2 regions of the Eubacterium sp. AM05-23 genome follow, and region 1 is predicted to be linked to the other one. Evidence: a T-box and tRNA genes for the amino acid it is inferred to sense, from the RefSeq annotation. Region 1 holds a T-box; the other holds one or more tRNA genes.
The links. The T-box of region 1 lies ahead of pheS (phenylalanine--tRNA ligase subunit alpha). A T-box ahead of a tRNA ligase gene usually reads a tRNA of that ligase, here a tRNA-Phe.
Positions count from the first base shown of each region.

Region 2: it encodes a tRNA-Phe, which carries the amino acid that the T-box ahead of pheS (phenylalanine--tRNA ligase subunit alpha) is inferred to sense. The anticodon was not compared.

Region 1 is NZ_QUDF01000005.1:175,287-186,403, reverse strand. Features, by position in the region: gene thrS (threonine--tRNA ligase) at 1-1,358, shown strand, start outside; ribosomal protein L20 leader region at 1,408-1,526, shown strand; gene infC (translation initiation factor IF-3) at 1,501-2,076, shown strand; gene rpmI (50S ribosomal protein L35) at 2,166-2,360, shown strand; gene rplT (50S ribosomal protein L20) at 2,385-2,741, shown strand; gene DW091_RS08440 (TrkH family potassium uptake protein) at 2,924-4,306, shown strand; gene DW091_RS08435 (TrkA family potassium uptake protein) at 4,319-4,987, shown strand; gene DW091_RS08430 (RNA methyltransferase) at 4,941-5,825, shown strand; T-box leader at 5,837-6,068, shown strand; gene pheS (phenylalanine--tRNA ligase subunit alpha) at 6,145-7,167, shown strand; gene pheT (phenylalanine--tRNA ligase subunit beta) at 7,180-9,564, shown strand; gene DW091_RS08415 (DNA-processing protein DprA) at 9,740-10,630, shown strand; gene zapA (cell division protein ZapA) at 10,728-11,117, shown strand, end outside.
Region 2 is NZ_QUDF01000007.1:214,490-228,229, reverse strand. Features, by position in the region: gene DW091_RS11870 (trimethylamine methyltransferase family protein) at 10-1,443, opposite strand; gene DW091_RS11865 (hypothetical protein) at 1,430-1,714, opposite strand; gene DW091_RS11860 (DMT family transporter) at 1,726-2,733, opposite strand; gene DW091_RS11855 (GntR family transcriptional regulator) at 2,852-3,538, opposite strand; gene DW091_RS11850 (GntR family transcriptional regulator) at 3,538-4,239, opposite strand; gene DW091_RS11845 (cobalamin-dependent protein) at 4,239-4,910, opposite strand; tRNA gene DW091_RS11840 (tRNA-Phe) at 5,066-5,141, opposite strand; tRNA gene DW091_RS11835 (tRNA-Ile) at 5,160-5,236, opposite strand; tRNA gene DW091_RS11830 (tRNA-Pro) at 5,260-5,336, opposite strand; gene DW091_RS11825 (cation-translocating P-type ATPase) at 5,545-7,932, opposite strand; gene DW091_RS11820 (GatB/YqeY domain-containing protein) at 8,059-8,502, opposite strand; gene rpsU (30S ribosomal protein S21) at 8,516-8,698, opposite strand; gene DW091_RS11810 (glutathione peroxidase) at 8,881-9,429, opposite strand; gene DW091_RS11805 (histidine triad nucleotide-binding protein) at 9,669-10,013, opposite strand; gene mtaB (tRNA (N(6)-L-threonylcarbamoyladenosine(37)-C(2))-methylthiotransferase MtaB) at 10,028-11,335, opposite strand; gene DW091_RS11795 (16S rRNA (uracil(1498)-N(3))-methyltransferase) at 11,375-12,112, opposite strand; gene prmA (50S ribosomal protein L11 methyltransferase) at 12,127-13,071, opposite strand; gene DW091_RS11785 (BMC domain-containing protein) at 13,339-13,692, shown strand; gene DW091_RS11780 (EutP/PduV family microcompartment system protein) at 13,696-13,740, shown strand, end outside.

The DNA.
Region 1 (11,117 bases):
GAAACGCATCTCAGATCAAGGCTTTTAAGCTTTTAAGTCTTGCTGGCGCTTACTGGCATGGCGACGCCAATAACAAGATGCTCCAGCGCGTCTATGGGATTGCCTTCCCTAAAAAGTCGGAGCTTGATGCGTATTTACAGCGCTTGGAAGAAGCTAAAAAACGTGACCACCGTAAGCTGGGCAAGGAGTTAGACCTTTTCTCAATGCATGAAGAGGGACCAGGCTTCCCGTTTTTCCATCCTAAGGGAATGGTTCTGCGAAATGAGCTTGAAAATTTCTGGCGTAGTGAGCACGCGAAAAAAGGCTATAAGGAAATCAAGACGCCGATTATGCTGAACGCTGATCTGTGGAGACGTTCAGGCCACTGGGACAACTATAAGGAAAATATGTATTTTACTGAAATAGATGGACAGGAGTTTGCTGTCAAGCCAATGAACTGCCCGGGCGGCATGCTTGTCTACAAAACGAGACAGCACAGCTACCGTGAGCTGCCACTGCGTATGGGTGAGCTGGGACAGGTACACCGCCATGAACTTCACGGTGCGCTCCACGGCCTCATGCGTGTCCGTACCTTTACTCAGGATGACGCGCACATTTTCTTGACAATGGATCAGGTAAAGGATGAAGTCATTGGAATCATCGACCTGGCTAATGAAATCTATGATATTTTTGGCTTTAAATATAAGGTTGAGCTCTCTACTAAACCTGAGAAAGCCATTGGTAATGATGAAGACTGGGAAGTTGCAACGGATGCGCTGCGCGAAGCATTGGAGGCCAAAGGGATGGATTATCAGCTGAACCCGGGAGACGGCGCATTCTATGGTCCTAAGATTGACTTCCATCTGGAAGACAGCATTGGCCGTACATGGCAGTGCGGTACGATTCAGTTAGATATGCAGATGCCGGAACGTTTCGATTTAACCTATGTTGGCAGCGATGGAGAAAAGCATCGCCCAGTTATCCTGCACCGTACCATTTTTGGCAGTATTGAACGTTTCCTCGGTATTTTAATCGAACACTTTGCCGGAAAATTTCCGCTTTGGCTGGCTCCGGTACAGGTACAATTGATTCCAGTATCCGATGCTCATGACGCTTTCACAAAAGAAGTAGCTTCAAAACTCGAAGAAGCAGGCATTCGCGTAGAAATTGACTTCAGGGATGAAAAGATTGGTTACCGTATTCGTGAAGCACAGATGCAGAAGATTCCGTATATGCTGGTCATTGGTGATAAGGAAGTTGAATCTGGACGTCTGAGTATCCGTAACCGTGATACCGGTGAACAGGAAACTTTAAAAATTGACGAGTTCAAGTATCGTCTTGCTCAGAACATCGCAAAAAAATCTTTGGTTCTGGATTAATTTTAAAAAGAGCTTGACAATTATTTATAGTTGCTATATACTAATTAAGCAAACAAAGCAGAGGTGTCCACTTCTCACCTGGTCTTCTAGCAAGGCGGGTTCATAGCAATTTAAGTAATTGATTGTTTAATGCAGGTGGACTATGTCTACCTGCATTTTTGTTTTAATAAATTCCTATAAATGGAGGTGTATTACTATAGCAAGAGAAGTTCAACACGAGATTAACGAGGAAATCCGTGATCGTGAAGTCCGCGTAATTGATGCAAACGGAGAAATGCTGGGCGTTATGCCGACAAAAGAAGCACAAAAAATGGCAGACGAAAAGAGTCTGGATCTCGTTAAGGTTTCTCCTAACGCGAAGCCGCCGGTCTGCAAAATTCTGGACTACGGTAAATTCCGTTATGAAGAAATGCGGCGTGTTAAAGAAGCAAAGAAAAACCAGAAAGCGGTTGTTATCAAAGAAATCCGTATGTCTGTACGGGTTGAGGAACACGACATCATGGTTAAAGTCAAAAACTGCATTAAGTTCTTAGAACAGGGCAATCGTGTCAAAGTATCCATCCGTTTCAGAGGCCGTGAGATGGCTTATACGGATCAGGGTAGGGGTGTTTTACTTGACTTCGCTGAACGTGTAACTGATTATGGTACGGTTGACAAGCCACCAAAAATGGAAGGCCGCAGCATGGTCATGTTCTTATCCCCTAAAAAGGATAAGTAAGCTAAGCCTATAATGGTATAACTTGTTATACTTCATTATATAAATAAAATAAAAAATAAGTTGACGAAGATAGGGAGGAGGAATCGACTATGCCAAAAATGAAATCCCATCGTGGTGCTGCTAAGCGCTTCAAAGTGAAAAAATCAGGTGTGATCAAACGCGCTAAGGCTTACAAAAGCCATATCTTAAATAAGAAAAGCCAGAAGAGAAAGAGAAATCTTAGAAAAGCTGGTTACTTAGTACCAAGTGACGCAAAAGTTGTCAAAAAAATGTTAATGAAATAATAGTGAGCAAGGAGGAAAATTTTAATGGCTAGAATTAAAAAAGGCGTTAATGCCAAAAAGAAGCATAAAAAAGTATTAAAACTTGCAAAAGGCTATTATGGTGCTAAAAGCAAGTTATACAGACCGGCGAACGAAGCAGTTATGCGTGCACTTCGTTCTTCTTACAGAGGTCGTAAAGAAAAGAAAAGAAATTTCAGAAGATTATGGATCACCCGTATCAATGCAGGTGCCCGTATGTATGGTTTAAGCTATAGCAAATTTATGTTTGGCCTGAAACAGGCTGGCGTTGAAATGGACCGTAAAATCTTAGCCGATTTAGCAATGAATGATATCAATGCATTCGCAAAATTAGTTGATGTTGCAAAAGCACATCAGGCTTAAGCTTTAACAACCAAGACAAAAAACTTCTCAGTCCTTGGGAAGTTTTTTTTATGTGATATTTTCACCATGTTGGGTAATAATCTCCTTTAGAAAGGCATTGATTGCAGCAAACGATCTTGCTTTTTTTTGACAGAATGGTACAATAGGTGAAAGCAAATAAAATATTTACTTGGAGCAGACAAATGATAAACATTGTTAAAAAAGGTGGGCGTATGGCTACCTTTATGCGGCACCGTTCTCCGGCCGAAATTCTGATGTTCGGCTTTGCAGCAGTAATATTTCTGGGGGCAGTGATTCTGAACCTGCCAGTCTCCAGTGCCTCCGGCCAAAGTCCGGGATTTTTGAACTGTTTATTTACGGCAACCTCCAGCGTATGTGTTACAGGACTGGTGGTTGTGGATACGGGGACCTACTGGTCGCTGTTTGGTCAGATTGTCATTATTCTTTTAATTCAAATCGGCGGTCTCGGCTTTATGTCTTTAATGACTATTTTTTTCGTACTGGCGGGTAAGCGCATTACGATTAAAAACCGTCTGCTCATCCAATCCTCAGTCAATTCAGACAGAGTACAGGGGGTTGTCAAATTTACTAAATACATCGTCTTTTCCTGTCTGGTGATCGAAGGCGTCGGCGCGCTGCTGCTGTCCTTTGTCTTTGTTCCAGATTATGGGTTGGGGAAAGGTATTTATTTTGGTATCTGGCATTCGATCTCTTCGTTCTGTAACGGCGGTTTTGATTTAATCGGCGGCTTTCAGAGCTTTACAGGATATGCTAATAACCTTCTGTTGAACTTTACTGTTTGTGCGCTTATCGTAATCGGTGGTCTGGGTTTTGCGGTTACCAGTGAAATTGTCAGCTACCGGACAACCAGACGACTGAGCATGCATTCTAAAATTGTTTTAAGCATTACCGCTATTTTGGTAGTCGGCGGCGCGGTGCTCTTTTATATTTTTGAGCACGCCAACCCCGAAACCATGGGGAACCTGCCGTGGTACGGGAAAATTTACGCGGCTTTTTATCAGTCTGTGACGCCTCGTACAGCCGGTTCCAACACCATTAGCCAGACAGGGCTTAATCCAGTTTCCAAGGTACTAACCATTGTGCTGATGTTTATCGGCGGTTCGCCAGGGTCAACGGCCGGTGGGGTTAAAACCACTGCTGTAGCCATGATGGCTATTACATTATTTACTGAACTGATGGGCAGAAAGGATGTCACCTGCTTTAAACGCCGCATTCCGGAGATCACCATTAAGCGGGCTGCCTGTGTTCTGACCATTGGTATTTCCATCATCATTGTCATTATTATGATTTTGATGGTCTGTGAACCTGGCGCAGACCCGATGGCTGTTACCTTTGAGGTGTTTTCAGCCTATTCTACCGTTGGACTTACCTGTGATTTAACACCGCACCTTCATGCGCTCAGCAAAGTTGCGCTGATTATTACAATGTTTATCGGTCGTGTGGGGCCGCTCACAATCGCTTATGTTATTACGAGAAAAGAAAGAAAAGAACTTGAGAATAAAGGCCAGTTCAAGCTGCCCGAAGGCAATGTCTTGATTGGTTAAAAGGAGCATAAATTGAAGGAAAAACAATTTGCTATTCTGGGGCTCGGCCGTTTCGGTGAAGCTCTTGCTATTACTCTGAGTGAGTTGGGGTCAAATGTGATCGTTGTTGATAAGAATGAGGAAAAGGTGCAGAATATTGCCAACTATGTCACCTACGCGGTTCAGGCCGACGTCTCAGATATTAATGCTCTGAAGTCCATTGGCTTAAAAAATGTGGATGCGGTGATTATCTCGATTACCTCTGATATCAACAGCAGCATTATGGGAGTTGTCAACGCGCAGGAGCTTGGAATTCAGGAAATTTATGGAAAAGCCAATAATGCGCAGCACGAAAAGGTTTTGCTCAAACTAGGCGTTAAAAAGGTCTTTTCACCAGAGCGCGATATGGGTGAACGTGTTGGTCACAGCCTTTATTCCGGCGATTTTATTGATGCACTGGAGCTGGACACAGACCATTCAATCGTTGAGATCGACGCCCTACATAAATGGGAAAACCAGGCTCTGGAGTCATTGGATATGCGTACAAAATATGGGCTTAATGTCATAGCGATCCGCTCTCAGGATCACTTGAATGTCTCTCCAGTGGCGACAGATGTCATCCGTACTGGTGATAAGCTGGTCGTAATAGGCGACAATGCGGATATTAATGATGTCACCCGCCTCTATCAGTCTGGAAACTAAGATGATGGCTGAAGAATTGATTACCTCCCGCCAAAATGCAACGGTTAAAAATGTTATCAAGCTGAAACAGAAAAAAAACAGAGACCGTGAAGGGCAGTTTGTCCTGGAAGGGACTAAGCTTTTTATGGAGGCTGAAGCCTGGAATGTGGCAATCACTGCGGTTTTTACAACGCCACAGTGGCTCGAGGGAGCTGGGAAGGCTGCAATGGAGGCATTCAAACGCGTGAAAGACAAGAGAACCCCGGTTTTCACGGTTGAGGCCAGCGTTTTTGAAGTCATGTCTTCCTTGAGAATGCCGGAAGGTGTTTTATGTACAGCACATAAATTTGACGCATCTGAAAAACTTTTTGAAAAAAAATGCAAAAAAAGCGGGAAAAATTATCCAACTTATGTTATATTAGATGATGTGCAAGATCCGGGCAATGTTGGAACCATCATACGAACAGCGGATGCAGCTGGCTTTGACGGTATTGTCTGCTCGTCAAAAACCGCAGATATCTACAATGAAAAAGTCCTGCGCGGAGCCATGGGATCGGTGTTTCACCTTCCGGTGCTTCAAGTCTGTGATCTTGAAAAGACGGTTCTTTTGCTTAAGGAGCAGGGTACGCGTATGATCGGAACCTCGCTTCAGGGAAAAACCGGTCTGTCTGATTCACTGACAGCGCAGACATCTGTTGGCGTTATCCTTGGCAACGAGTCAAAGGGAATGTCAAAGGGAATGGCGGATCTGTGCGACGAATTGTACAAACTGCCAATGTATGGACATGCTGAATCTTTAAATGTTTCGGTAGCTGCCGGTATCTTAATGTATGATATCGCAAGGACCATGCATGAGTAAAACAGAATAAGATAAAGACGATGATGGAGAAAGTAGGCGGCACGCCGCTCATTTACAGAGAAAAAACCCCGGCGGCTGAGAGGGTTTTAGTGAACAGTGCTGCTGAAGTTCCCTCCTGAGTTTTGACTGCCAAGGCACCTGGTGTTTGTAGTGGTCAACGTCAACGTGACGTTATACGTGAGAGGCCACGCCAACTGGGCGGCGGCAACAAAGGTGGTACCGCGGAATTTATTCGTCCTTTATGCAGTTTTGCATGAAGGGCTTTTTTAGTTTACAGCCGCGATCCGATAAAAATGTTATTATGAAGAAGGAGATAAAAATGCAAGAGGAATTAAATCGCATCAGAGAAAATTGTTTGGAAGATTTGAAAACTGTCAGCGATATGAAATCGCTCGATGACATCCGTGTAAAATATCTTGGTAAAAAAGGTGTTTTGACCGCGGCTTTAAAAGGAATGGGCAAGCTTTCAAAGGAAGAGCGCCCGGTTATTGGCAAGCTGGCTAATGAGGTTCGGGAAGAGATTGAAACCGGACTGGCCGGAAAAAAGGAAGCGTTGGAAACAGCAGAAATGATGGCTGCCATCGAAAAGGAAAAACTGGATGTCTCTCTGCCTGGCAAAAAACCATCAGAAGGCAACCTGCACCCTTTAAATATCATCATCAATGATCTGGAAGAAATCTTCCTGGGTATGGGCTTTTCCATTGCCGAAGGACCCGAAATCGAATGGTCTAAATATAATTTTGATTATCTTAACATGCCTCAGGAGCATTCAGCCAGAGATTTGCAGGAGACCTTCTATTACAATGATGAGGTGGTTTTAAGAACGCAGACTTCACCGGTTCAGGTGCGCGTTATGATGGATGAAAAGCCGCCACTGCGTGTTATCTCACCAGGACGCGTTTATCGAGCTGACGAAATCGATGCGACCCATTCACCGGTATTCCACCAGATGGAAGGTCTTGTCATTGACAAAGGTATCACAATGGCTGATTTAAAAGGAACCCTGGATATGTTTGCCAAAAAGCTTTTCGGTGAAAATGTTCAGACAAAATTCCGTCCTCACCAATTCTATTTCACCGAGCCCAGTGCGGAAATGGATGTAACCTGTTTTAAATGTGGGGGCGCAGGCTGTAAAGTGTGCGGCAATAGCGGCTGGATCGAGCTTTTAGGTTGTGGGATGGTGCATCCTAATGTACTGCGCCACTGCGGCATTGATCCAGAGGTTTACAGTGGATTTGCTTTCGGTATGGGCCTTGAACGAGTGGCCATGACCAAATACGGAATTAACGACTTACGTCTGCTTTTCGAAAACGACATGCGTTTTCTGACACAATTCAAATAGGAGGAGCCCCATATGTTAGTATCACTCAATTGGTTAAAAGAATATGTAAAAATCGAACAGGACCCCAAAACTTTCGGGGATATCCTGACAATGTCCGGTACAAAGGTAGAAACCATTGATCACGTTTCGGATGAGGTTTCCGGTGTCATCACTGGTAAAATTGTTAAAATTGAAAAACATCCTGACGCTGACAAGCTGGTTGTCTGCCAGATTGATGTGGCAGCTGCATCGCCATTAACTATCGTCACCAGCGCAACCAATGTTTTTGAGGGGGCAGTCGTCCCGGTTGCGGTTGAAAATTCAGTGGTAGCCGGCGGGCATAAAATGAGCCGTACTGATTTCCGGGGGATTATGTCTTATGGCATGATGTGCTCTGTGGAAGAACTGGGAATGAATACAGATCTGTTTACCCCTGAAATAAAAAATGGTATCTACATTCTGCCTGAAGATACTGAACTTGGCGTTGAGGTGCGTGAGCTGCTTTGGATTGACGACAATATCATTGAGGTGGAATTGACGGCCAATCGCGGAGACTGCCAGTCTATTTATGGAATTGCGCGTGAAGCTGCTGCAGCGCTTGATGAGCCAGTGGCCCCGGTTAAGCTCTACGATAAAAAAGAAACTAAAAATGAAATTGCGGATCATCTGAGCGTTAAGGTAGAAACTGAGCTGTGCCCGCGCTATGTGGCTAAAATGTTCAAGGTTAAAAAGATTGAGCCCTCTCCGCTTTGGATGCAGCTTAAACTTTTAAACAGCGGCGTCCGTCCGATTAACAATATTGTCGATGTGACAAACTATGTTATGTTAGAGCTTGGGCAGCCGCTTCATGCCTTTGACTACAAGAGCCTTAATTCTGATGAGATTGTGGTTAAAACCGGTAATAAAGAAAAGACGGTCGTCACACTGGATGACAAGGAACGTGATATTGATGAATCCATGATGATGATCACCAACGGAAAATATCCTGTGGCTGTCGCGGGGATTATGGGCGGCTTGAACTCAGAAATCACTGAAAACACCGAATATGTCGTCCTTGAATCCGCCTGCTTTGACAAAACCAGCATCCGCCTGACCTCCAAAAAGCTTGGCATGCGTACAGAAGCTTCTGGACGCTATGAAAAGGGAATCTATCCAGAGCTTGCCGAAACAGCTGCCCTGCGCGCAACTTATCTGTTTGATCTGATCGATGCCTGCGATGTTCTGGAGGGAATGATTGATGTTTACCACAAACCAGAAGAACCACACGAGGTTGCTGTGAATGTGGACTGGATCAACCGTTTTATCGGCATTAGCCTCTCTGAGGATGAAATTATCCGTATTTTTGAAAGACTGTTCCTGACTGTTGAAAACAAGGGAAACGGCGATCTGGTTGTTAAGGTGCCAGACTATAGGCAGGATCTTGAAATCCGAGAAGACCTGGCGGAAGAGGTGGCGCGAATTTATGGCTACAACAGGATTCCAAGCACCATTATGGGTGGCACCACCCTCGTTGGCGGAAAGAGTGTTAAACAGAAATATCAGGATATGCTTCAGAGTCTGCTGGTAGGTGCTGGATATTACCAGACGCTTACCACTTCTTTTACCAGTGTCAACCGTATCAACGCTTTAAATATGGACTGCGGTAATGATCTGGTTCCGCTCATCAATCCACTCGGTGAGGAAAACAGCATTATGCGCAACACACTGGTCGGACACCAGCTGGAAGTGGTGAGCTTAAACCATAACCGTAAAAATCCACAGGGCCGTTTCTTTGAGTTTGCCCAGACCTACCATAAAAACCCAAATGAAAATGAGTTGCCCATTGAGCGCAAGCACCTGGTCATTTCTTCCTATGGAAATACAGACTATTTCGACATTAAGGGTGTGGTTGAGCTGCTGCTCGATCGTTCTGGCATTGTGGGTTATGACTTTATCCTGGCGGGGCCTGATCTTTATCATCCGGGCAGAAAGGCTGAAATAAGAGTAGGGAATACGCTTGTCGGCCAGATAGGGGAGATTCATCCGATGGTTGTCAAAAACTATGATCTGCCGAAACGTACCTACGCCTGTGAACTGGACTTTGATCTGATGGCCGAATTACAGCAGGATGCCATTAAATTTGTTGAAATGCCCAAGTATCCTGGTTCCTCAAGAGATATCGCGCTTGTCCTGGATGAGGACGTGCCGGCTTCAAAAATTGAGGCGACCATCAAAGCCCATGATACAGGTATTATGGAAAATGTTGAGCTCTTTGATGTTTACCAGGGTGAACAGATCGAAAAGGGCAAAAAAAGCCTGGCCTATTCAATTTTATTCCGTCATCCCGAAAGAACATTAACAGACGATGATATCAATCCAGTAATGGACGAAATTTTATCTGATCTCAAAAATGGATTTAATGCCCAATTAAGGGATTAATATGGTATAATAGTAGTGTGTTAAGATCGCATAAAGATTTTGCGAATCGCGTTAAGATTATATAAAGATCTATTTACAGGAATTTACCGGGGCTGAAAAGCCCCGGTCTTAATGCACGAACTTTAAATACCAGGCAGCACCTTCGTCTGCCTTAGCAATAGAAGGGAAGAGAATTATGAATAAGAACGACTTAAACCGCAGTATTATAGCGCTTTGCCAGCTAAAGGGCATCGGCCGTAAAAAAGTGAAAACCATTTTAAAATCCGTTGATAACCCGGCGGACTACCATCTTTTAGAGCTGGTTGAAATCGGTATATCCTTAAATGTTTTTTCACGCAACAGTACAATCGGTACATTTTTAGACGCCAGAAAGCGCGCGGATGAAATTTTAAAGTGCTGCGAAGAAAATGACATCAAGATGATCAACTCTTATTCTGAGGATTTTCCAAAGGCATTGCTATTTGAAGATGGTCCAGATTTGATTTATTATAAAGGCGATCTGTCGCCTCTTACCAATATAAACAGAGCGGCTGTTATCGGTACCCGTGTACCATCCGATATTGGCTATCATTTTGCCTATAATTGCGGTAAAAGTCTGGCAGAACAGGGTTATACAGTTGTCAGCGGGCTGGCTCTTGGCTGTGACACTGCGGCGCATCTTGGCTGCCTGAAAGCCGGGGGAAAAACCGTTGCCTTTCTACCGTCAAATTTAATGACGATTACACCGCGCGAAAATATGGAGCTGGCAGAGCGTATCATAGCAGGGGGCGGCTGTATTATCAGTGAATTTTCGCCTTTGTCCACTTCCAATGCCTATATGTTTATTGAAAGAGACCGGCTTCAGGCAGCGGCTTCTAATTTTGTGCTGGTATCTGAATTTGCCCGAAACAGCGGAACGCTTCATACGCTGCATTTTGCACACACCTATGGGAAACCGATTTATGCTGATGATGCCATTGTCAATTCCGATGTCGATGGGTATGATGCTATGACAGAAGAGGGAATTACATATCAAGTTGGCAATATGGAAGAAATTAAGCAATTTATCCTTAAAAATCGACAATAATTGTAATATTTTAATATTTTATTTGAAATTTCTTACAAGATTACTTATAATGATAGAAAGAGAACTAATTAATTTTTATATACAGGAGGTAAGTTAATTGCCTGAAGAAAAAAAAGTTGTCGAACTTCGCATCTTAGAAAATGATTTTTCTGTAAAGGCTGGGGAAAGTGAGGATTATATCCGCGAAATCGCCACCTTTGTTAATGACGAACTGACAAAGGTCAAGGAACGCAATCCTTTCACCAACCATATCCGTATCGCAATTCTTGGCTGTATGAACATCACTGAGCTTCTATTTGAAGCTAAAAAGGATGTGATCATTGCGGAGCGTAAGCAGGAGGAGGAAGCCAATAATATCAATCTGGTAAAGGAAGAATTAAAGACTGCCGGCGAAGAAATCAATGAACTTAAAGAAAGTAAACTTCAGCTTGTCGAGGAAAAAGAACAGCTTCAGAAAGAAATTGAAGAAAAAAACGAGCTGCTCAAC
Region 2 (13,740 bases), on a different contig from region 1:
TCCCAAGTTTTAAAACGAACATTTTGAAGGAAGATAAGACTGTAAAAGCTTTTTCTGGTCTTCCGTAATTTCCGGCGCCCGATATTGATTAATCCGGTTTTCGATCTCCATTTTCACCTTTAATCTGACGTCGGTTTTTTCCGGACTGATATCTTGGGAAACGCCATATTTGCTGAAAATTTTAGTCAAATAATGGTCTTTTCTGTACGCTGAAGGCGTTTTTCCCTGAAGGAAGGTGTTCTTTTCCTGGGCTTCTGTCAAACTCGTCATCAGCTTAGGGTCCAGCTTCAAATTCACACCTTTAAGAGCCCGGTTGACGTTGCGCATCATTTCCTCATCCAGAATGAGCTTTTCAAAGCTGCCGCAGTACCAGGCAGACATAAGGCCGGGATAGCACCAGACCTCATTGATTTCAGAGGCGTAATACGGCATCAGCGTGGTCAGCATGCTCTCCGCCCCTGCCTGGTAATCCACTTTTGCGGAATCGGACAGTGCTCCGCAGATTGTGCAGCCGATCTGCATATACTTCGCGAATTCATAAAGCATCCCCTCAATATAGACACATTCCACCGTTCCATAGGCTGGCTGAATGCTGCGCATATCTGTCGCGCCCGAGCAGGAGCAGATGGAGACGTCAATCCCTGGAGAAAGCAGCTGAACATAAACGATTCCGGCCAGGGAGATGGCAATATCGTGGATCACCAGCCCCAGCAGGCTCGCCGGCCCGGTCAGCCCAGTCAGACTGCAGGGGCAGAGAATGATGTTCTGTTTTTCCTCAATGGCGGCGGTTAAATTATCAAGGCATTCCCAGTCGTAGGCAAGGGGGGACATGGGGCAGATAGACTGCCCCATTACAGGTTCGTCCCACACGTCGTAAAACTCACGGATAAGCCGGATGGATTTACGCGCGCTCTGGTACAGGTTTCCGTCCTTTGAGTTCTGGGCTGTTGCCCTTATCCCAACCGAAGGCCATTTATCGCTGTAGCGAAGGAGCATGGCAATCTGGCCGACGTACAGATCGTCCGCGTCGTTGTCCACAGGGTCGATAACGCAGGGGCTGGCGCACTCATAAAGGTCTGAGGTTTGGGTGAGTTTATACATTTTCACAACATCCTCCACTGTGCCGCTCCGGTACACGCCGGTCTCATCATCCAGAATGGTGGGCACCATACCAAAGGGAGAAGTCGCTGTGATTCTTTTTGGCCCCTGGTTTTCATAATCATATTTGGGAAGGCTTTCCAGACATCTTTCCAGGAGCGCCTTTGGAATAAAGGCCTTGTCGCCTTCGATTTTCGCGCCATTTTTCGCAAGCAGTTCCAGGGCTTTTTTGGTTCCAAAGGTAATGCCGATTTGTTCTAATATTTCAATAACCTTGTCATATATTGTTTCTAAATCCTTTTTTTTGAGAATATGGCTCATTTTCAACTCCTTATAAGTATTCACCAATGTATTTTTGGGAGCGCTCCCTGCCATAAGCCGTAATGACATAGGTCGATTCCAGAAAACCATCGGAACGTTCTATTGTATTTGTAATCTCCACCAGGCCAGTCCCCTTAAGGGACATCAGCTGAGCGTCAATCTCCTTTTCGTTGCACTGTTTTTCGCCTTTGTAATAAGGTGAAATCCGCTCATATACCTGCTGTGGGTTCAGCCCATCAGGGCTGTCGATAATCTGCTTGATAATATTAAAGCGCATGGGCATTGTCGCTGCCATTTTATTTCCTCCTAACTGATATCTCTTAACGAGAGCAGCTCTGACGGTTTTCCCACCACCATAAGCGCTCCGGAGAGTAAAACAATAATTCCAATGATAAAGGTCGCTGTGATGGTGCTTCCGAGGAAAACAACCGATAAGACCGCAGAAACCAGCGTATAAATAATATTCAGCGACATCCCCCTTGACGCGCCACAGACATTGTTACACTTATAATAGTAAAAATATCCGATACCTGCTCCAAATCCCGCGATGGCGATAAACACAAAGGCCATGCTGGGCAGTGTTGAAAACAACAGGCCAAAGGCTTTCAGATTGACACCGCTGGCCACAAAGGGCAGCACAAACAGGAACATGGTTCCCGATGCAAACTGGCGGATGCCAAGGGCGATCTCAGGATCCACAAAATCCATTCCAGCACAGGAGATAATCCCCTCGAGGGACCAGCCCACAGAGGCCAGCACTGCGCAGGCGATTCCAAGATAGAAATTCGGATAAGCGTCCCCTGACGGCGGCGCCCAGCTGACTGTGATGGCACCGGCCACACACAGCAGAATTCCGCACCAGCCGCGGCCCGAAATTTTTTCCTTTAAAAATATCCGTGATAATACCGCTCCGATGGCAGGAAAGGTCGCGCTGATGGCTACCGGATACACTGGCCCTGCAAAGTAAACGCCGAGCGTAAAGCCCGCCATGGCAATGAGCCCTCCGAAGAGTGAGGCCAGCAGAATGAAACGGCCGGGTTTAGTTTTTACGGAGCGGACATACTCCTTTCCCTTCCCATTTTTCAGGTTCGGAATTAAAACCCATATCCCGGATGAAAAGTCCTGAAGACATCCCACGATCATGGGTATGGCGCACAGGCCCAGAACAGCGCCGCTGCTCAAAGGTTCGGTGCCCATCCCCAGTGTTTGAAACATCGGGCTGATACCATACAGAAGCCCTCCCATAAGCCCCCAGAGCAGCCCCCGTTTTGCAATGGAAAGGTTTTTTTGATATAATTTTTCCTTAACGTCCATTTTTCTCCTCCTGTTATTTTGAAAAGCGCTTTCCCAATTTGATATTATCGTGATAATATCAAATGATTGATCTAATATTATCATGATAATATTAGATTGTCAACAAAAAAGAAAATCTTTAAAAACCAGATTCCTTTCTTTTGTTAGATGCCCTCACCTCTGCAAAATCCGACGGCACATATGCCCTCACTTCTGCAAACTGTTTTCCATATTCATCATAGTATTCTTCACAGATTGTTAGCAATGCCTCATTCGAAAAAATTTCCAGAGCATTGCAGACAGCCTCGTCGCCAAAGGACACTTCCAAGGTCATCTTTTTTGTCTCAGCAAGGGACAGGATATCCTCGGTATGCCTTTTATAATAATCACGCGTCTTTTCCGTATTTTTTTGACCGGGCAGAGTGTGCCTGAAAACAATCCGGATCCGCTCAAGGGCGATCCACTCGTCGTCATCGTTAGCATAACGCTTGGACATCTCAAACGCATTGACATTCTCTCTCCCGCCAAAATCCGCCGACAAGATTTCCTCGTCAGATATGTAGGTATTCAGCACATTGGACAGGCTGTAGCTAAGATGATATATTCCGCGTTCCGCCGCTTTTACAAAATACCCTACCCGTGGTCTGGATTCAATATAATTTTCTTCAATAAGGTTTGAGAGCGCCTTACGCAAGGTTACCTTGCTGACATTATACTGGGCGCAGAGACTGTTCTCGCTTTCCAGCTTATACCCTTCTGGATAGATTCCCCGTTCAATTTTCTTTTTAAGATCGTTTTGTACTCCCTTATAAAGCTTTGCTTCCATTACCTGCTCCATTCTGCGGTGAGTTTTACATATTCTGCGTTATAAAAGGTTTCGCAATACCCCACAACGCCAAGCTCGACATCTGTTAAAAGCTGGGACACCGTCAGTATTCCGCTGCCCTCGTCGATTCCAAGCTGCTCTGCCGTTTCACTCCTGGCCCTCTGCGGTGTAATCTTTAAATCGATCTGAACCGAATAAGGCGAGATGCGGTCTGCCAGAATCTCAACAAAATCTCTGGCCTCCAGCTCCTCCTCAATCAGCGGGAAGCCGGGATAGTAAGGAATGTACTTGATGTCATAACCAATGGGCTGCTTTTTTTCATAAAGCACACGCCTAATTCTGAGCACGCGCGTGTTAGGATGAATTTTCAATAGATAAACCAGCTCCTTGGTCGATTCGATCACATCGACATCCACAATGTGTATCTGGTCAATATCTGTGGTCTTAAAGCTGACTTCGTTAAACGTCAGGGTATAGTTGCTGCCGTTTGTTTTTTTTACAAAGTGCCCCTTTCCCTGAACCAGGTAAACCAGGCCGTCGCGCACCAGCATTTCCAGTGATTTCCTGACGGTCAGGCGGCTGACATTGTAGGCTTCGCACAGAGCCGCTTCTGAGGGAATAAGGTCATTGGGCTTCAAAAGCTCCAGATTGATCTTTTCCTTTAGATCATTTGCAATTTTCTCATAAATCGGTATATCCATTATCTGTAACCATTCTCCGCCCACTCGAGGCAGTATTCCAGCCCTCTTCCTGAGTTTTTGACATAAGCGTCGGCGTAGGCCTCGGCTGTCTCCTGATCCTTCTGCATCAGTCCACCGCCGACAATGATCTTCAGCCCATCGCGCAGGCCCGCGTCATTAATCATCTTCAATGTTTTTTTGACCTCCGCTGTGGCGGTTGTCAGCAGGCCGCTGAAGCCTAAGATTTCCGGGCGGGCCTCCCTGATTTTTTCAATAAAGACCTCGGGGAGGACGTCCACCCCCAGATCAATGACGTTAAAGCCATTGACACAGGCCAGACCAATAAAAATATCCTTTCCGATATCATGCAGATCCCCATGGATGGTGCCGATCAGGATAGTTCCCCGGCTGCCGGGAGCTTCCTTTTGGTCTGCCACGCTGCGTTTGTCAAGCTTCATAACCTCTTTGAAGATAATACCGGCCATGATCAGATCGCCGATAAAGTACTCCTCTTTTTCAAACAGCTCTCCCACGTTGTCCATTCCCTGCTGAAGATATTCCGCAATATCGCCCATGGTTACCCCCGCATTGAGGGCTTTTTCCACCAGGCGCAGTGTTTTTTTTTCGTTCAGGTCCGTCACACTTTTTATGATGTTTGTTTTAATTTTTTCTCTGGAAATGTCTGTATTCATTTTAAATCACCTTTACGCCTAGTATAACTGATCGTCCTTAAAAACACAACTCTGAACGCCATTTTACCATCATGCGGCATCCCTTCAATATTTCTTTCAAAAAATAAAAAAAGCCAGACCTGCTGTCTGACATGCTTGTATCCGGATTTCAAAAGTGGTGCCCAGAGGCGGAATCGAACCACCGACACGAGGATTTTCAGTCCTCTGCTCTACCGACTGAGCTATCTGGGCTTATTTTAAAAAGAAAACTGGTGGGCCCTCAGGGACTTGAACCCTGGACCTGCCGGTTATGAGCCGGATGCTCTGACCAACTGAGCTAAAGGCCCGTATAATCGTTCAGATAAAAAAATGGTCGAGGTGAGAGGATTCGAACCTCCGGCCCCATGGTCCCAAACCATGTGCGCTACCAAACTGCGCTACACCTCGAAACAGAACTCTTATATTATATTATCTTTAACTCTTAATGTCAAGCACTTTTTAAAATTTGTTTTTTTAAGCCGTGCTGCCTGCAGCTGTCTCACTTGACGACTTGCTTATTCTAGCACAATTCTTAAGCCTTCGTCAAGCATTTTTTTAACAAAAATTTAAAATAAAAAATCCGACCCGTATCGCCGCGATACGGGTCTTAAAATATCTATAGGGATGTCTGTTTTAAATCCAGCAGCTTATGCGCCACAAGCCATCGTTCGGTTTTATTGATGGCCGTCTTGAGCAGCAGCATAATGGGATAAATAAGGAACAGCATGGGCAGCAATACCAGCACCACCTGCCAGTTGGTCGGGTAGAACGGTATTACTACAAAGAAAGTCGGGAAGAACAGCACAGCGCCCACATAGGCGATGGTCATTGCCCAAAACAGGATGGTCCGCTGGACATTGAGGGGCTGGCAGACACCGTAAAGGATAATGAGCCCGGTGACGCCAGTCAGCAGGCAGGCCATGGTGGACAGTTCGCTGACGCTGAAATCCAGTATATTCCCGATAATCATAACCACGACAATATTCACCACGATGGTCAGCGCACCCGGCAGAGCCTTTCTGAGTACAGTCTCCAGAAAATTGCCGGAGAGCCGGTTTTTATTGGGCTCAAGGGCCAGGAAGAAGGACGGGACCCCTATGGTTACTGTGCTGATAAGGGTGAGCTGGATGGGAATAAAAGGATAAGCCTCACTGGCCACAATCACAACGATGGCCAGCAGGAAGGAGTAAATGGTCTTAACCAGGAACAATGATGCCGCGCGGCTGATATTGTTGATGACACGCCGGCCTTCCATGAGTACCTTGGTCAGGCTGGAGAAATTGGAATCCAGCAAAACCAGCTGTGATACCTGGCGGGCAGCGTCGCTCCCCGCGGCCATGGCAATGCTGCAATCCGCATCGCGCAGGGCCAGCACATCATTGACACCGTCACCGGTCATGGCCACTGTATGCCCCGCGGCCTTTAACGCATTGACAAGCACACGCTTCTGACCAGGGGTAACGCGCCCGAAAACCGTATACTTGAGGGCGGCCTCCGCCACCGCCTCATCCGTCTCGAGGGTGGTGGCATCCACACAGTTCTTGGCGTCCATCAGGCCAGCCCGGCAGGCGACCTCCGACACGGTGAGGGGGTTATCCCCAGAGATTACCTTGATGGCAACACCCTGTCCCGCAAAATATTCCAGAGTTTTTTTGGCTTCCTTCCGGATTTTGTCTCCGAGCAGCAGAAAAGCGATGACCTGCACATTATCGGGCAGGCCGCTGTCACCTGTAAAAGGGCTTTCGGAATGGACGAGCACCAGCACACGGTTTCCCTCCGCGGCATAGCCCTCAACCTTGTCGCGATAGGCATTGTAACCATCTTTCAGTACAAATTCCGGGGCGCCGATAACGTAGGTGCCCTGCCCCTCAAAGCTGACGCCGCTCCACTTGCGGGCTGAGGAAAAGGGGACGGTTTTCACAGCCCGCCATTTGGGGGCTTCGCCGTTAAAGCTGTCCTTCAGGGCCTGAAAGGTAGAGTTATCGTCGGTCAGAGTGGCCACCATGGCGCGCAGGGCCTTGGCCGGGTCTTTAGCGTTATTGACCAGGTCGATGGATTTAACTTCCATGCTCCCCTCGGTGATGGTGCCGGTTTTATCCAGACAGAGCACATCGACACGGGCCAGAGTCTCGATGCAGTACAACTCCTGAACTAAGGTCTTGTAATGCCCGAGGCGGATAACGCCCACTGCCAGGGCCACACTTGTCAGAAGCACAAGCCCCTCGGGAATCATACCGATCAGGGCGGCCACAGTGGTGACAATGGCATGATTAATGCCCAAGTTCAGGCCGAAAATCTGCCGCAGCAGAAGCAGCACACCGATGGGTACAATGGTGATACCGATAACTTTCATGATCAGATTTAGCGCACGCATGATTTCTGAATTGGGCTTGCGCATCTGTTTGGCCTGGGCGGCGATTTTGGTGGCATAGTTATCTTCGCCCACCTTATCCACCTGCACATAGGCCTGCCCGGCCACCACAAAGCTGCCGGACAGAAGGGTATCGCCCGCCTTTTTGACAATGGCGTCGGATTCGCCTGTCAGCAGGGATTCATTGACCTCAATTTCACCGCTCAGCACTGTAGAATCCGATGGAATCTGTTTTCCGGAGCTCAGGATAAGAATATCCCCGAGGACAATCTCCTCCACTGTGATCTCCTTCTCCTTCCCCTCCCGCAGTACCCGGACATGGGGCTGAGAAATGAGCGAGAGCTTGTCAATCGTACGTTTAGCCTTGACCTCCTGGATAATACCGATGACGGTATTGATGATCACAATATTGATAAACAGCGCATTTTTATAGGACCCAACCGCAATTACAAGAACCGCCAGCACAATATTGAGTAAATTAAAAAGGGTCAGCGTATTGTCCTTTACGATCTGGCCCACGGTTTTTGTCTGGGATTCAGGCTGCTGATTATTGAGACCCTTTTCTCGAAGCTCAGCTACCTGCTGTTCGGTGAGACCGGTAGCTGACGATGGGTTAAAGGCGTTCATTTCCATTGCGAACCTCTCTTGTTTTGTATTAAGTTAATAGTAACACCCTTTTCTTAAAAGAAAGACAGTTTATAGAGCGCCAGTGCAAATAAAAAACCGCTGAGCCTGTCTCGCAGGCTGAGCGGTATTTTATTATTGTAATTTTTCCCGGACGATCTGATTAACCAATTTTCCGTCGGCCAGTCCTTTGACCTTCGGCATTAACGCACCCATAATTTTGCCCATGTCCTTTGCACTTTCAGCTCCGGTTTCTTTGATGGTTTCGTCAACAATCGCTTCAATTTCTTCTTGAGTTAATTGTTTAGGAAGGTAAGCTTCGATGACTCGCATCTCTGCTTCTGTTTGCGCGATTAGATCATCTCGTTCGGCTTTTTTAAATTCGTCTAAGGCATCCCGACGCTGTTTCATTTGCTTGGCGATGATTTCCTGAATCTCAGCATCGCCCAGCTCAACTTTATTGTCCTTTTCGACCTGAAGAATAGCGGCACGAATCATCGTTACCGTTGATTTTTTAACCGTATCCTTGGCCTTCATGGAAGCCTTTAAGTCAGCTAGCAGTTGTTCCTTTAATGCCAACTAATGCCACATCCTATCTTTTTTTCATTTTTCTTTTTCTGGCAGCTTCTGATTTTCTTTTTCTTTTTACACTTGGTTTTTCATAGTGTTCTCTTTTGCGAATCTCAGACATAACACCTGCCATTGCAGTTTTTCTTTTGAATCTGCGTAATGCGCTTTCAAGTGTTTCATTTTCTTTGATTTTTACTTCAGACATTCTTAACCCCCCCCTCTAATCCATAACTTTATTTACGGAACTTTTTTTGACATGGTATGAGCTAACTTATATTATATTTAAAAACTTTTTAATTGTCAATCCAAAAGTGGGGATTAATCGGGGTTTTTTGTATCTATTTTTTCATAAGAAAAAGCCAGGCTGTCCTGTGGCAGTAAAAAACTTTATAAAAGCCTTTCGATGTCCTTTTCAAGCGCTGCAGGCTCTACCATCGATTCGTACCTGGCAACCACATTGCCGTCTCGGTCGACGAGAAACTTGGTAAAGTTCCACTTAATATCACTCTTCTGCGCGTAATCCGGATCGTCCTTGGACAGGCGTTCGTCAAAGGCCTTGCCCTTTTCGGTGTTTAGGTCAAACCCTCTGAAGCCCTGCTGTTCCTTAAGAAAAACGAAAAGCGGCTCGGCGTTGTCGCCGTTTACCTCGATCTTTGCCATCATCGGGAAGGATACGCCGTAGGTAAGGCGGCAGAAGTTTTCGATCTCTTCATTACTGCCCGGATCCTGGTTGCCGAACTGAGTGCAGGGGAAGCCCAGGATCATAAGTCCCTGGTCCTTATACTTTTCATAAAGGGCTTCGAGACCGTCAAACTGCGGGGTAAAGCCACATTTGCTGGCGGTATTGACCACTAACAGCACCTTGCCCTCGTAATCCTTGAGTTCCTGCTTTCCGCCATCCATTTTTTCAACACTAAAGTCATATATATTTTTCATAAAAAATCACTCCTTTTTATCTGAATATTTCTTATTTACTGTTTATATACCCAAATGCGGGCATAAAAAAAGAGCCTGTCCCAAAAACAAGCTCTGTTAAGTGATTTCTGTTATTCATATTCACCCTCTGTGGCGGCCTAAGAGAAAGACCGCAAGGCCAAGCAGATGAGGGAGCTTATTACAGATCCGCGCAGGACTGCACCGCAGCAATACGGGCTTTGTTGACAGCCGTATTAACCTTAACCTGGCGGCCACTGCATGCTTCTGCCGCCCAGCAGATGGTAATGCAGATGCGGCACGGTCTGTCCGCCGTCTGCACCGCAGTTATTCACCAGTCTGAAACCGCTGTCCGCGATTCCCAGTTTGAGCACCAAACGGTTGGCGACGGTATGGATGTGGCTAATGATGTCATCCCCCGCCGGAACGGATAAAATGGATTCGTAATGTTCCTTGGGAATGATGACCACATGCACTGGCGCCTGGGGGTCGATGTCGTTAAAGGCAAGGACCTGATCATCTTCATACACAACCGTCGATGGGATTTCGCCGTTTATGATTTTACAAAAGATACAATCTTCAGACATAATCTTTCTCCCTTCTAATTCAGGAGCCCCGTCATATGGAACTCTGACTCTTTATATAATAACTCAGTTTCAATAATTTTGCCATTAATTTTTTCGATTGTTTTAAGAACCACAGGAATATAGTTGTCGGTGTGGCCCTCATAGACCCCTTCCCCTTTTGTGCGCTCATAGAGCACAGGAGCGGTTCTGCCCGCGTTGGCCGCGAGGAAGTCCTGCTCGCAGGCCCTGGCCCTCTGGGTCAGGCGGTGGCTTCTCTCAGTCTTGATATCCTCTGGCACCTGGCCGGGGAAGGCCTCAGCCTTTGTGCCTTTGCGCCTTGAGTATTTAAAGACATGCACCTGGTAAAAATGAATCTGCTCTACAAAGGCGAGGGTCCTCTCAAATTCCTCCTCCGTTTCACCGGGGAAACCAACCATAATATCGGTGGTGATGGCCGGATAATCGAAGGCGCGGCGTACCCGCTCTACAATCTGCGCGTACTGGGCGGTGGTGTATTTTCGGCCCATACGGCTTAAAACCGTATCACAGCCGCTCTGCAGCGACAGGTGGAAATGGGGGCAGAAGGCCTTAATCTCAGCCAGCCCCCTCACAAAGTCTTCGGTGAGCAGCAGGGGTTCGAGGGAACCGAGGCGGATACGTTTCACCCCGTCAATCTCACTGACGGCGCGGATCAGGCTCAGAAGGTCCACACCGTCCTCCAGGTCCACACCGTAGGAGGCAATGTGGATACCGGTGAGCACGATCTCCGCGTAGCCGCGCGCCACTACCCGCTTCACCTCATTCAGAACAGCGTCCACCGGACGGCTGCGAACCGGTCCCCTGGCAAATGGGACAATGCAGTAGGTGCAGAACTGGTTACAGCCCTCCTGAACCTTTAAAAAGGCCCGGGTCTTTCCTTTAGTTTCAGTGATGTTCAAATCCTCATAGTGGCGCTCCCGCATAATATCGGAAACAAAATTGTTCTGTGTCTTATCCTTTCGGTAGGCCTCAATGTCGTCCACGATATCGGCCCGGTTTTTGGTACCGATGATCAGGTCCACCTCCTCGATGGCCTGGACCTCGTCGGGGGCTACCTGCACATAGCAGCCCACCGCAACGATCACCGCGTCCGGGTTCATGCGCCTGGCCTTGCGCATCATATTGCGGGACTTCCGGTCACCCAGATGGGTGACGGTGCAGGTGTTGACCACATACACGTCAGCATACTCGGCGAACCCGACAATGCGGTAGCCCGCCTTTTCAAAAATTTCCATCATGGCCTCAGTGTCGTAGGAATTCACCTTACAGCCAAGGGTATGGAAAGCGACAGTCTTGTTGTTCATCTATGTTAAAGCTCCAGTCGTTATTCTAACTTGTGATTTTCAGTCTTCGTAAAAAAAGTTCAGCTGCGCCAGAAGCACCACGCCCGCGGTCTCGGTGCGCAGTATCCGGCGTCCAAGGCTCACGGAATAACCGCCGGCCTCCTCGATCATGGCAACCTCTTCGGGGGCAAAGCCGCCCTCAGGGCCGACGATGACCGCGATTCTTTCCGGATCAAACTCCAGTGAGGAGATCACGCTCTTCAGGCTGTTTTCTTCCTCGCCCTCGTAAGCGATGAGCACCAGGTCATAATTATCCAGCGTGTCCGCCACCGCGGACAGGGTGGTTGCCTCCGCCACATGGGGGACGACGCCGCGTTTGGACTGCTTGGCGGCCTCGTAGGCAACGCGCTGCCAGCGGCGGGTCTTTTTTTCTTCCTTATCACCCAGCTTTACCACGGTGCGCACCGAAGTAAAGGGTACGATGGAGGCTGCCCCGGCCTCAACACATTTTTGAATGACAGACTCCATCTTCTGCCCCTTGGGCACGCCCTGAAACAGGGTTACCCGCAGGCCGTCCGTCTCGCCGCGGGATGGGCGGCTTTCCAGAATACGCCCGGTAAGGCTGTCTTTTCCCACAGTCTCCACCGTCACGATATGGTCAGTGCCGCGGCCGTCGCAGACCTCGATGGCCTCATCGTCTCTCAGGCGCAGCACCCTGGTAATATGCTTGAAATCCTCCCCATCAATGGTGACCTGCCCGTCTTCGATCTGCCCCGGGGATACAAAAAAACGATGCATACCGCAAAACTCCTTTATGCCTTAATCCGGGCGACAACACTGTTCCACTCGCCCATCTGCTCAATGTTCAAAATCTCGAAGTCCTCGTCGTTCAGGGTCTTTAAAACCGCTTCCAGTCGGTCGCCTATAATGCCGGAGGAGATAAACACACCCGCTTCCTTTAAATAGGGCTTAATGATCTGGGCCAGCTCAATAATAGCCTCTGCCAGGATGTTCGCCACAATGATCTCTGCCTTTTCGTCCTCTGCGATGACGTCCAGAAGATTGCCCTCGCGGATTTCAATTTTATCTTCCATATTATTAAGCGCGATATTTTCCCTGGCCACCTTAACCGCCACGGGGTCAAAATCCACGCCAATAACGTGCTTACAGCCCAGTTCTCCGGCGATGATTGAGAGAATGCCTGTACCGCAGCCGATGTCAAGCACCATATCGTCAGGCTTGATGTATTCCTCAAGCTTGGTCACACAGAGCTGGGTAGTCTCATGGGTGCCAGTGCCGAAGGCCATGCCCGGATCCATGTTGACGACGATCTCGTCCGCCTCGGGCGTATAGTCCTCCCAGGTGGGCTTAATGATAATGCTCTTGCCGACACGGGTGGGCTTGTAATATTTCTTCCATGAGTTGGCCCAGTCGTCCTCCTCCACCTCGGTGATGGACAGCTCACACTCACCAGGATTCAGACCGCAGGCAGGCAGTCTTTTAATGCCGGTCAGCAGCTGGTGGATGCATTCGTCACAGTCCAGCTTTTCATTGAAGTAGCCGCGCACAATGGACACATCCGGGTCCATGTTCAGGATACGCTCATCAATGTAGTTGATGGTGGGGTCTTCCTGGATCATCATCAGGTTTTCACCAGATTCGATGACAACACCCTTAGCGCCGACCTCATAAAACAGGTTGACGATTGCCTCCTCTGCTTCCAGCGTCGTCGTGATTTGAACTTCTAACCAAGTCATGTATTACCTCCCAAGTCCTTATTTATCTAAGAATTATTATAATATGCTTCCTCCAAAGAATCTACCATAAGATTTTATTTTAACCGAATTTCCTTTAGAATGGAAGTAAAAATTTAAGAATATGGCGCAAAAGGCCCTCCCGGCTGTTCAATAAAACCCGCACTATTTTGCCCGTTGTAAGTAAAATATCGTTTCAACCTGTAACGGTATTCAGATTAATGCTATAATAAGATTACTATTTATACCCAACAGAAGGAGAGATCGACCATGTCAGAAGAGAAAAAAACACCCCGATCGATACAGGAATACGTTCCTGGCAAACAGGTCACTTTAGCGCATATTATCGCCAAACCAAAAAGCGATGTCTATATTAAATTAGGGCTCGATGACGAAAACTGCGACGCCATCGGCATTTTAACCATTACCCCCAGCGAGGCTGCCATTATCTCGGCCGACGCTGGCACCAAGGCTGCTCCGGTAGAGATCGGCTTCCTTGACCGTTTCAGCGGTTCCCTTGTCATCACAGGGCGTGTCAGTGATGTCAAAGCCGCCGTACAGGAAATTTTAAACACCCTGCATTCCGTTTTGGGCTTCGATATTCCCAAAATCACCTATTCTTAAAAAATGGCGAGTAACCGAAACCGTGTGGCGCTGGTCGGCAAAATCGGC